3 regions of the Shewanella acanthi genome follow, and region 2 is predicted to be linked to each of the others. Evidence: predicted binding sites of a transcription regulator. Region 2 holds the regulator's gene; each other region holds the start of a gene.

Region 1 (4,256 bases), 230 kb from region 2:
TTTCCGAGGTGTTGCAACCGTTGTATGTAAACTCTTTAATATCGTGCAGCCCGATGTCGCCTTCTTCGGCAATAAGGATTATCAGCAATTGCTCGTGATCCGCACTATGGTTGAAGACCTATCTTTGCCTATTGAAATCATTGGTATCGATACCATTCGTGAAGCAACAGGCCTTGCCATGAGCTCACGTAACGGTTACTTGACTGCTGAAGAAAAAGCCGCAGCTCCTGCGCTGAAGCAAGCGATTGATGCAATGGCTACAGGCATTAAACGCGGCGAGAGTATTGAGCTAGTCACTCAAAACGCCGAGCACCATATCATCGCTGCAGGCTTTACACCCGATTACCTTGAAGTGCGCCATGCTTTTACCTTAGCCAAGGCATCAGAGAGCGATAGTGCACTAGTCATCTTGGCCGCAGCCTATTTAGGTAAGGCTCGGCTTATCGATAATTTACGGTTCGATCGCTGATTAGATTGACATAAAAAGGAGCTTCGGCTCCTTTTTTATGCTTAAGATATTACCCAAAGTCTATATTTTCTCTTTTATAATCAAACGACTCAAACCGTACGACAAACAAGCTTCAAACGTCAAATTACTGGCATTTCATATAAATTTAAGTCATATTAGCGCACCTAAATTCACTGGAATTCACAGTGAATCAAACAACTTAGGCTTATACTTACTGGATTGCATCCTTGCTCCGTAGAGCGTTGCTCCACCTAAGCGCCATCATTACCCATTTTGCAGGCTTAAAAGGACTTATAAAAATGGCTCGACTGATATCGACTCTATGCTGGCTGCTTTTCCCTGTGATTGCGCAGGCCAATACTGTCTATAAATGTCAAAAGCAGGATAAAATTGTGTTTAGCCAAACCGCCTGCCCCCAAGACTTTAGCCAACACAAGATTGAATACCAATTGGGGATCACCAGAGAAACCGATTCCGACAAGCGCAATATTCCTGAAGACCCATTCCAAGCACTTCTAAACAAACAACAAACCATTTCCAAGGAAAAGTTAGTTAAGCTGCTCGATAGTGAGATTTATCGTCTCAAGCAAGAGAATAACTACTTCGAGATTTTACGGGAGAGTGAAATTCAAAAGCTGGAGCGCAAACGCTACTGGCAAAATAAGGGCAAGGACGATCCTGAGTACATCGAAGCGGTTCAAGATATTAACGGTCGTTTCAATGAACTGACCTTAAGTAACGACAGTTCAATCAAGCATTTAAGCGATCGTAAGACTCAGATCCTTGCTGAGACGCCGCCCGAAGCTGACGAATCAAAGCCTAACTAGTATAGACCCGACTCGCCCGTGCTTATTTGGCTTAATCTAAGGAACACATCTGCGCGTTCCTTAGCTTTCCCCCACTTCCCTAAAAATTGCCAGCATAATCGCAAGTAGCTCAAAAGAGGGCGGGGCTACTTAGTTTGATAAGTTTGCGATTTGTTTATCCTGCAAGCGAGACAAGCTAATCAGAGCAACCACAGCACCTATCAGGGCTAAAAACATATCCGATTGGGTATCCCAAACATACCCTTGGGTGCCTAAAAACGCTTCGGCATCATCCCCAGTTGCCACTGCCACCCACCATTCGATTAACTCGTAAAAGGCACTCAGTGCTAATGCAAAACAAGTCGATAGAAAGGCACACCAGCCACCGGCTTTAACGGCTTGATGTCGAAGCATCACTTCACGAGCCAGCATCACTGGCACAAAGCCTTGAGTAAAATGACCTACTTTATCGTAGTTATTGCGCTCGCTACCCATCCATTGGGCAAGAGTGTCAAACAAGGGGACTTCGGCATAGGTATAGTGGGCGCCAACAAACAATACAGCGCAATGTACTAGTACTAAACCATAGGCTAATGGGGTGAGCGGAAAGCCTTTTCGAGTGAAGAATAGGATTGGCAGAGCGATTAATGCGGGGAGCGCTTCGAGCCACCAAGTAAAAGGATCCGCAGGATTGATAGCTGACCATGCTAAAACAGAGAAGTAGATAGCAGTCCAAACGAGTTTATTATTCATTGTTTATCACTCTTATGAGATATTGTTCTAAATCTAGAATATTAACTTTAGCCATCTAGCCCTCCACAGTGCGATAAAAAAGTGCTACTTTGTTGGCTGAAGGCTGTCAGCATAGCATACAAGAACCATTTCAATTAATTAGAGGGTACCCAATCATGGCGAAACACTCGCTTGACAAGGATAAGATCAAGATCCTGTTGTTGGAAGGCGTCCACCAATCTGCGGTAGATGTATTTGAACGTGCTGGATATTCTAATATTGAATATCACAAAGCCTCCCTTGGCGATGAAGCCCTGCTTGAAGCCATCAAAGATGCGCATTTTGTTGGCATCCGTTCCCGTACCCAACTCACAGCCGACGTGCTAAAGCGCGCTGAAAAACTGATTGCAATTGGTTGTTTCTGTATCGGAACAAACCAAGTGGACTTAGCAACTGCCGAATCTCTCGGTATCCCAGTATTTAACGCCCCATTCTCTAATACCCGCAGCGTGGCTGAGCTGGTATTAGGTGAGATCATCATGCTAATGCGTGGTATCCCTGAACGTAACGCCATTGCTCACCGTGGTGGCTGGATGAAGACAGCTGCAGGCAGCTACGAAGTCCGTGGTAAAACCTTAGGCGTGATTGGCTACGGTCATATTGGAACTCAGCTCGGTATTCTGGCTGAAACCTTAGGTATGCGTGTGGTGTTCTTTGATATCGAAGACAAACTGCCACTGGGTAATGCCCAGCAAATCCATTCGCTAGAGCAGTTATTAGGTATGGCCGATGTCATCAGCTTGCACGTCCCAGAAACGGCACAAACCAAGGACATGATCAGTACCGCCGAATTTGCCGCCATGCGCAAGGGCAGTATCTTTATTAACGCCTCACGGGGTACTGTGGTAGATATCGATGCGTTAACGGTCGCCATCAAAGAGCGCCACCTTGCAGGTGCCGCTATCGACGTATTCCCTGTCGAGCCACAATCAAACGATGATGAATTTATCAGTCCATTACGTGGTTTAGACAACGTACTTCTGACACCTCACGTAGGTGGTAGCACAGCTGAAGCGCAGGAAAACATCGGTATCGAGGTTGCAGGCAAGCTGGCGAAATACTCAGACAACGGTTCAACGGTATCTGCAGTTAACTTCCCAGAAGTATCGCTGCCAATGCACAAAGGCACTTCTCGCCTACTGCACATCCACCAAAACCGCCCTGGTATCCTCATCAAAATCAACAAAGCCTTCTCTGAAAAAGGCATCAACATTGCCGCACAGTACCTGCAAACCACTGCAGATATTGGTTACGTGGTGATGGAAGTTGATACGCATCAGGCCGAAGAGGCTCTGGTAGAGCTTAAAGCGATTGAAGGCACATTACGCACCCGCGTTCTCTTCTAAGTATTAATCCTCCACCGATTAGGCTTTATAAGGCGCCCTATCCCACAAAGATAACGGCGCCTTATGCTTTTGAGCGGCTTGTACTTTTGAGCGAGGCTTAATTCCGTTACAATCAGCCACTCGCACCGTATTCATTTTCAGGATCTGGCTATGACTATTTCAGTTTCTACCCCAACTTGGGCGCTAGACGCTTCTTTACCTCCTCTGATGATCGCCAACCTCAGCCACCTAGGCCTTATCAAAATTGTCGGCGAACAGGGTCGCACTTTTATCCACGGTCAGGTCACTACCGACATCGTCTCCTTAGCGAAGGATCAATGGCGCTGGGGCGCACACTGCGATCCTAAGGGTAAGATGATTGCCAGTTTCCGCACCTTTGCCATTGACGATGCGCTGTTTATGCTGATGCCAAGGGATACCGTTGCCATCGACTTGCCACAGTTACAAAAATACGCCGTGTTTAGCAAAGCGACTCTTACCAATGCTTCCGACGAATTAGTGCTGTTAGGGGTTGCGGGAGATGAGGCAAAGGCCTTTGTGGAGGCCCGTTTTGGCGCTATCACCCTAGAGCTCACTGTCACTGAACAAGGAACCATTATTAAGGATGCTGAGCGCTATATTTTGGCATTAACCCCAGAGACTGCGGCTGATATCGCCGCTAGCGTCGAGTCAGTATTTGATGCCAGCGCTTGGCAAGCAATCGAAATCCTCGCAGGCTATCCTAACCTCGCGGCATCCCACGCCAATCAATATGTGCCGCAAATGTGCAACCTTCAGGCAGTGAATGGCATTAGCTTTAACAAGGGCTGTTATATGGGCCAAGAAACCGTTGCTCGGATGAAA
Region 2 (4,256 bases):
GCTTAAACCAATGATTAGAAATGGCATTGAGTGCCGCGCCTTTGCCTGGAATGCCCTTGAGTCCGCCTTCACCGTGGAAGATACAATCGAAGGCTGAAATACGATCGCTGATCACCATGATCGCAAGCGGCGTATCTTCTGGCACGTTGTAGCCCTTAGTTTGGATTAAGCGGCGGCTGTCGGCATCGGTTAGCCAGTAAACGCTACGCACTTTACCGCTGTGAACAGGGCTGTTAGTGCGGATGGGTAAGTCGTTGTTTACGGCTAATACGGAATCAGCAAGACTCATGACGAGTATTCCTTTGGATTAAATGTGTAGGGATAAGGTTGTTATAAGTACAAGTGTGCGATAAGGCCATTCTTATGTTGAATGTTTGCGTTATTGCCACTTTTTTATTATTTGCCAATAGCTTGGATGATATTGATAAAAAGGTATTGGTGAATGATGTTTTATCGAAAGCGGGTGGAGCAAAAGCGGTTTTCTCGGGCGAGCCTGATAGCAAAAAGTGGAGCAAAGAACGGGGGGATGAAGCTTGGGAATAAAACGCAGAACAAGGTAGGCACCACAATAGAAGTGGTCTAATAAAACGGGAGTGTCCCGTACCATATTGCTCGAAAATACTAACCATTATTCCGAGAGAACCTTGTTCTAGCCTGCCGCGAAAAAGTAGCGACATTCTACCTAGATTGACAAAATTTACCACGGCTATTTGTATGCTTATTTGCACTCTGTGGAGCTTAGCTAAGATTGCGGGATAAAATCCCGGCAAAGAGGGAGGGTACTGTTCAGGCAAATATAGGCAATGTTACCCTTTGGGTATTAACACTGATGCCTTCGATAGCAGGCATTGAGATTAGCTCAGTCAAATGGGGCTTCAAGGGTTCTCAAATAAGGAGTTATGGGTGCAACAATCGTCAACCATGCAGCCGTCCATCATGCAAATGGCCGCCAAACAGGGCAGCCATTTTTATGCCCAGCAATTTAGCAACCTTAACGAAACCGATATGCAGTGGCATGGATTGGAGTTCGAAGAGTGCGAATTTCACGACTGTAACTTCAGCGCGGCGCAGTGGCGTAAATGTAAGTTCAGCGATTGTCGTTTTATCGGTTGCAACCTGAGCCTGCTCGAGCTGTCCTTAAGTCAGTTCAGCGGGGTGGAATTTGATGAATGTAAGCTGGTGGGCATAGATTGGACTCGCGCCAGTTGGCCACCATTAACCTTTGCTTCGCCGCTGATTTTCAGGGCGAGTATTGTGAGCGACAGTTCCTTTATGGGGCTTAAACTCGATGAAATGGTGATGCAAAGCTGCCGCGCCCAAGATGTGGATTTTCGCGACGGCCGCTTTCACCGCGCCGATTTCAGTGGCACCGATTTTGGCCACAGCCTGTTTGGCCGCACTGAGTTAATTGATGCGGATTTTACCGACGCGACCGACTACGATATCGATATTTTCAGCAATAAAATCAAAGGCGCTAAGTTTAGCCGTGAAGAAGCCATCCGCTTACTGAATGGTCTCGATATAGAATTGGTTTAAGCTTGAGTGCGGGTCTGATTCTAGACCCTAAATCAGTGCGAAAATTGACTTAACCGTTAATACTATGGCGCTGATGGAGCAAAGGATCAGCGTTCCTATCTTGGTCTTTTGCTTATCGACGCGGTTAACCAGTTTACCCGCGACCACATAACCAAATAACACTGAAGGCAGCAGCATGAGCGATAGCCAAAGGTGTTTAAGTTCCAGTAACCCCGTTACCCCCAGAATCGCCAGCGCGATAGCCGAGCTGAAAATAAAGAAGGCCGACAACGCCGCACGAAATTTAGAGGCATCTTTACCCGCTAAGAGAATCGCCATCGGCGGTCCACCAATGGCGGCAATATTACCGAAAATCCCCGAGACCACACCAGCACCGAAGAGCGTCGCCTTATTCACTGGAAGAGTAAATTTATACAGGCTAAATACCACGGCAATGGCCACAATCAGGGCGATGGCAAGGCCAAGAATCGGCTGCGGTGCAAACAACAGCAGGCTGGCGCCAATTAAGCCGCCGGGCACACGGCCAAGCAGTGCATATTGCAAACCGTTGAATTCTAGATGACCACGCTCACGCAGCAGGGTGAGTAGCGCGATTGAAAACCCCATGGCAATCACAGGCGCTGGAACCAGTTCGGGGTCGACAATATACAGCAGTGGACTTGCGACCACGGCGAGGCCAAACCCGATTAGGCTTTGGGTCAGGGCGCCAAAAAAGACGATAACAGAAGCAAGTACAAGCGTCTGGGGATCAATCACGGCAAACATTAGGGATCCAAGTCAAGAAAAAGGGACCGTTACTTCAGCCAGTTTCAACACTGGCAAACGATCCCTATGATATCCAACCAATCCAGACGCGTAGCGTTGAGCTAATCCGTTGGATAAATGTGAAAACAGCAGGATTAAGGCTACACGCCGTTATTCCATGTCTTCCCATTCAATACCCATCTCATCCATTAAGCGCTTGGCTTCGGCAGGAATGCTATCGGGGCTGTCCTTAGATAGATCGGCGTCATTAGGCAGAGGCTGACCAGTGTAGGCATGTAAAAACGCTTCACACAGTAGCTCGCTGTTCGTCGCGTGGCGTAAATTGTTCACCTGACGACGGGTACGCTCATCCGTTAGTACTTTCAGTACCTTAAGCGGAATAGACACAGTAATTTTTTTTACTTGTTCATTCTTCTTGCCGTGTTCAGCATAGGGGCTGATGTATTCCCCATTCCATTCAGTCATTGACTCACCTGTTATAACGCTAAATTCGGGGCAGATTTTAACCCCTTACAGTTAACAGTCAAATTATTGCTACTATTTCTGGATGATTGCAATCAGATTTCTTTATGTTTAGACGTCTAAACGTCTTAACGCCTATTGACGCTGGGGTTGGCCTTAGGTACATTTAGACGTCCAGACATCTCTTTGAACTTAGGAGTTCCCTATGACCGAGCGTCAATTAGCCACAGTGGCCGTGCGTCAGGGTATCGAAAGCGATACGCAATATGGTGCCGTTGTTCCGCCAATCTATCTGTCGACTAATTACTCCTTCGACGGTCATAAAAATCCCCGCGAATTCGATTACAGCCGTTCGGGTAACCCAACGCGTAATATTTTAGGGGAAGCCTTAGCTAAGTTAGAGAAGGGCGCCACCGGTGTGGTGACTTGCACTGGCATGGCGGCGATTACCTTAGTGACGAGCTTATTAGGCCCGAACGATTTATTAGTTGTGCCCCACGATTGTTACGGCGGTTCCTACCGTTTATTTACTAACCTTGCCAAGAAAGGTCAGTTCAAATTACTGGTGGTTGATCAAACCGACAGCAAAGCGCTAGAGCAAGCCATTGCGGCGCAACCTAAGATGGTGTGGATTGAAACCCCATCGAACCCACTGCTGCGGGTGGTCGATATTGAAGCCATCGCTAAGGCGAGCCATGCCATTGGCGCATTAGTGGTGGTCGATAACACATTCCTGTCGCCGATTTTGCAGCAACCGCTATTGCTCGGTGCCGATATCGTTATTCACTCGACCACGAAATACATTAATGGTCACAGCGATGTGGTTGGCGGCGCTGTGATTGCAAAGGATCCCCAGATTGGCGAGACCCTGCACTGGTGGTCAAATACCCTAGGTTTAACAGGCTCGGCATTCGATAGTTATCAAACCCTGCGCGGCCTTCGCACTTTGGCTGTGCGTATCCGTGAACATCAAGCTAACGCCCAGCGAATCGTTGAGGTGTTAAGCAACAGTCCAGTAGTGAGCAAAGTATACTACCCCGGCCTTGCCGACCATCCAGGTCATGCCATTGCCGCTAAGCAGCAGAAGGGCTTTGGCGCTATGCTGAGTTTCGAGTTAAAGGGCGGTGAAGCCGAAGTGGTTGCCTTCTTAGATGCCTTAAGTTTGTTTTGCGTGGCAGAGAGTTTAGGGGGCGTTGAAAGCTTGGTGGCGGTGCCTGCAACTATGACCCATAGAGCGATGGAACCACAGGCGCGTTTTGAGGCAGGCATCAAAGACACCTTATTGCGTCTGTCGGTTGGGATTGAAGATGCCGACGACCTAGTTGCAGATATTCAAGCAGGATTGGCCGCCGTAGCGGCATGTTAGTAGAGGATTACAAGATGGTACGTTGTCACTTACATAAATTTGGTGGTTCCAGCTTAGCCGATGCCGATTGTTATCGCCGCGTCGCCCATATCCTATTGACCCACGGCCACAGCGACGACTTAGTGGT
Region 3 (4,256 bases), 170 kb from region 2:
CTTTTTTATGTCACCCGTAGCTTAAAAACTGAGCTTCGCTACTGCCACTTTGCTTGGAGAGCAAACTCAGCGCTAACCTCTGTTATTTAAGCCAACCGACGACGCAGCTCACGGCTAGCCTCAACCATGTTTTTTAAGGCGGGCTCCACCTCGGCCCAAGTGCGGGTCTTTAAACCGCAGTCGGGATTGACCCAAAGCTGTCTTGGAGGAATTTTCTGCGCCGCCTTCTCGATTAACTGCACCATAGCGGCCACCGTCGGGATATTCGGGGAATGGATATCGTAAACCCCAGGGCCGATTTCATTTGGATATGCAAAATCCTCAAAGGCATTGAGCAGCTCCATCCGAGAACGCGAGGTTTCGATGGTAATCACGTCGGCATCCATTGCGGCAATGGCCGCGATAGTGTCGTTAAACTCGCTGTAACACATATGGGTATGAATTTGGGTTTCATCCACAACGCCGGCCGCACTCAGCTTAAAGGCTTTCACCGCCCAGTCTAAGTAAGCTTGCCAGTCGCTTTGCTTAAGCGGCAGACCTTCACGAAATGCGGGCTCATCGATTTGAATAATGCCAATCCCTGCATTCTGTAAATCCACCACTTCATCACGAATCGCCAGTGCCAATTGGGTCGCAATGGTATCTCGACTAATATCTTCACGGGCAAAGGACCAATGCAGAATCGTCACTGGACCTGTTAACATGCCCTTGACGGGCTTATCCGTGAGACTCTGTGCAAACACCGCCCAATCCACAGTCATCGCCTTTGGACGACTCACATCACCATAAATCAACGGTGGTTTGACGCAGCGGGAACCATAACTCTGTACCCACCCCTGTAGGGTAAAACCAACACCTTCGAGTTTCTCACCGAAGTATTCCACCATGTCATTACGCTCGGCTTCACCGTGCACTAATACATCGATGCCGAGTTTAAGCTGGCAGTTAATGGTATCGCGGGTAACCTGCTGTAATTGCTCTGTATATTGCGTATCGTTAAGCTCACCCTTGCGCCAGCGGCTACGCAGCCCACGAATTGCCGGCGTTTGTGGGAAAGAACCTATGGTAGTCGTTGGCAATAATGGCAGGCGATACTTACGCTGCTGCACGGCTTGCCGAACGCTAAAATCACTGCGGCGTTGATAATCGTTCTGAGTCAGCGCCTTAACCCTTGCGATTACCCTATTGTCCGCCGCTAATGCTTTTGCTTCACGGCGCGCGGTGCATTGAGCAATAATCTCCATGGCCGCCTTAGAGTCGCCATCCTGCAACAATAAACGCACCTTCGCCAGCTCATCGAGTTTTTGCTTAGCAAAGGCCAGTTGCTGTCTAAGCGCTGGAGCCAGTTTTGTTTCAGCATCCAAATCCACAGGGCTATGCAGTAGTGAGCAAGAAGTTCCAATCCACAGGCGCGATCCTAAATCACGTGCGATAGCACCAATCCGTTGCGCAATCTCGTCAACTTCGGCCGCCCATACATTTCGACCGTTTACCACCCCGAGCGAGAGAATTTGATCTTGCCCTAAGGCGTTGGCAAATAAAGGAAGTTGCTCTGGCGCCGTTACTAAATCGAGATGTAACCCAGCTACGGGTAATCGCGAGACTAAGCCCTGATGATGGGCAATGCTGCCGTAGTAGCTGGTGAGTAAAATTTTCACCTTGGCAGTTTTAACTGCCTCATAAGCATCGGTGATGGCGTCTTGCCACTCTTTAGTTAATTCCAATGCCAGAATGGGCTCTTCGAGCTGCACCCAAGTCACACCAAGGGCTGAGAAACGCTCAAGAATGTCAGTATAAGTCTTTAATAAATTTGGTAATAAACTCAGCTTATCGAAGTCCTGACCCACGGTTTTACTTAAATACAAGTAGCTGACTGGCCCAAGTAGCGCAGGCTTTGGTTGATAGCCTAATGCCTTCGCCTCTGCGACTTCATCGAAGAGCTGTTCATAGGCGATAGAAAACACCTGCCCCGCCGACAACTCAGGTACTAAGTAGTGGTAGTTAGTATTGAAATACTTTGTCATTTCAGAGGCTGGAGCATCCTGCCCCGTTGGCGCGCGGCCACGGGCTACGCGAAATAAGGTATCGAGATCGATAGGACCATCGCCACGGTGACGCGCAGGAATAGCATTTAAGGTTGCACTGAGGGTGAGCACTTGATCGTAAAAGGCAAAATCCCCCACAACCACCTGCTCAACACCCGCCTCGGCCTGCCATTGCCAGTGGCGTTGACGCAGAGTTGCAGCCTGTGCCAGCAACTGCGTCTGTGTGCTTTCCCCACGCCAGTATTTCTCTAAGGCAAATTTTAATTCACGACGACGCCCGATACGGGGAAACCCCAGACAATTTAATTGCATATTCCATCTTCCTTTATTTGAGAACAACATAATTCAGCTCATTTCTATCCCGTCTATGACCCCGCCACTTTTCAGCATGAAATCTGGATAAAATGACAATAGGCGTCTGGACGTCTAGAAGTTTATTGTGATAGTCTCTGTATCAGCAACCGAATTGATTTCAAGCGCAATATGAGCAAATTTCACTTGGAGTAGTCATGATTGAATTAAGACACCTGCGAACTTTAATGGCACTAAAGGAAAGTGGCAGCCTTGCAGGGGCGGCCAAGAAACGCTTTGTCACTCAATCGGCGCTCTCCCATCAAATTAAAGAATTAGAGCAACGCATTAATTCGCCAATTTTTGTGCGTAAGAGTAAACCGCTTTCTTTTACTCAAGAGGGTGCGCGCCTGCTGCACTTGGCAGAGGAAATCTTGCCAAAAGTGTTTGAAACCGAATCGGATTTAAAGAACGGCCTAGATAACGAAATTAATCAACTCAGAGTCGGCATTGAATGCCACAGCTGTTTTCGCTGGCTAATGCCGGTGATGGAAAAATTCAAACAGCTCTACCCAGAAGCCGAGTTGGATTTATCGAGCCGCCACCTGTTCGACTCCCTTAACGCCCTCGAAATGGGTGAGCTGGATATAGTGTTGACCTCGGATCCTGTGCCTGGACATTCGCTTGCCTATCAGCACTTATTTGATTTTGAAGTAAAACTAGTTGTTGCCAAGGATCATCCACTGGCACATGAGGCCTATGTTACCCCTAAACAATTAGCCCAGTTACCCATCATCAGCTACCCAGTGCCGCTTGAGCGCTTGGATCTCTATCGTCACTTTTTAGAGCCCGCAGGGGTCGAAGCTGGCGAGCAAAAGACCTGCGACCTCACCATGATGTTACTGCAGCGTATCGCCTGTAAAGACGGTATCGCTGCGCTACCAAATTGGTCAATTAATGAAGGACATGGTCTCAGTCTGAGCTTGGTAAAACTCGGGCAGGAGGGCTTAAAACGGCCACTCTTTGGCGCCTATCGCCGTGGCAGTACCAATTCGGCACTGGTGCAAAAATGGCTGCAATTGGTCACAAGTTCAGGCGCAACCTATCAGCAAAAAACTAATTGAATTTAAGATCAAAAAAGCCTGCGATTGCAGGCTTTTTACGTTTAAGCGGATAAGACACTTAAAGCGGGTTGAGCAGCATGCCACGTTTAGACAATACACGGCGCAGGATTAATCCCGGTGAATTGGCATTACGGGTCTGACGCAGGTTATGGGCTATCATAAATTCCTGACGCAGATCCTGATCCAAATCTAAGGCTTCGAAGGCTTCAATCGTCAGCGTCTGTTGCTGATTATCGATCAAGGTTTTAATCACGCTCAAGGGGAAGGATTCTTCCGAACTGGCATTTAAGTAGGCAAAGGCGGTTAACGCGATGATCTGACCGAATACGCTAAACAGTGCCAAGGTTTGCACCTCGTCGGCATCCACCTTGATATCCGGCATATCGATTAGGCTATCTACCGCATCGGTGGCAATATTTTCTGTCAGTTTCCAATATCCCTGAACCAACTTCTTATAGGGTTGAGGTAATTCATCCAAGCGCTCTCTTAAATAGAAAGTAAACGCATAGCGGTAGATGTTCACTTGACCTAAACGGATCAAGGCATCCTTCAAAGAACGTGATTTGGGATTCACCACACCAGAGGCTTGCGCCGAGTTGCTACGCATCAGCATGTGAGCAGCAAGAGCCGGATCGCTCGATACGATATCGATAACATTACGAATATCGCCCTCCGCGAGGATCGCCTTTTTGAGTGGAATTAAGATCCCACGGCGACCAATCACTTGCTCTTCATTCGCAATGATGGCTCTCACTTGAGTAAAAACCTGTTGCTCAAGATCTGTCATAAGACGCTT

Evidence for each region. The regulator MetJ, encoded in region 2, represses methionine synthesis genes. The targets are predictions, from matches to a motif close to TAGACGTCTAGACGTCTA.
Region 1: a site for MetJ is predicted at 2,077-2,094, ahead of serA (phosphoglycerate dehydrogenase). Genes of this name have one in related genera too.
Region 3: a site for MetJ is predicted at 2,465-2,482, ahead of metE (5-methyltetrahydropteroyltriglutamate--homocysteine S-methyltransferase). Genes of this name have one in related genera too.

Annotation. Positions count from the first base shown of each region.
Region 1 covers NZ_CP080413.1:3,346,767-3,351,022, forward strand. The annotation lists gene panC (pantoate--beta-alanine ligase) at 1-469, shown strand, start outside; gene K0H61_RS14405 (DUF4124 domain-containing protein) at 769-1,296, shown strand; gene K0H61_RS14410 (DUF2238 domain-containing protein) at 1,426-2,028, opposite strand; gene serA (phosphoglycerate dehydrogenase) at 2,184-3,413, shown strand; gene ygfZ (tRNA-modifying protein YgfZ) at 3,564-4,256, shown strand, end outside.
Region 2 covers NZ_CP080413.1:3,575,341-3,579,596, reverse strand. The annotation lists gene K0H61_RS15310 (phosphoribosylaminoimidazolesuccinocarboxamide synthase) at 1-289, opposite strand, end outside; gene K0H61_RS15305 (hypothetical protein) at 364-543, shown strand; gene K0H61_RS15300 (pentapeptide repeat-containing protein) at 922-1,536, shown strand; gene K0H61_RS15295 (sulfite exporter TauE/SafE family protein) at 1,564-2,301, opposite strand; gene metJ (met regulon transcriptional regulator MetJ) at 2,452-2,766, opposite strand; gene metB (cystathionine gamma-synthase) at 2,969-4,129, shown strand; gene K0H61_RS15280 (bifunctional aspartate kinase/homoserine dehydrogenase II) at 4,144-4,256, shown strand, end outside.
Region 3 covers NZ_CP080413.1:3,406,197-3,410,452, forward strand. The annotation lists gene metE (5-methyltetrahydropteroyltriglutamate--homocysteine S-methyltransferase) at 87-2,357, opposite strand; gene K0H61_RS14605 (LysR family transcriptional regulator) at 2,555-3,460, shown strand; gene K0H61_RS14610 (HDOD domain-containing protein) at 3,519-4,247, opposite strand.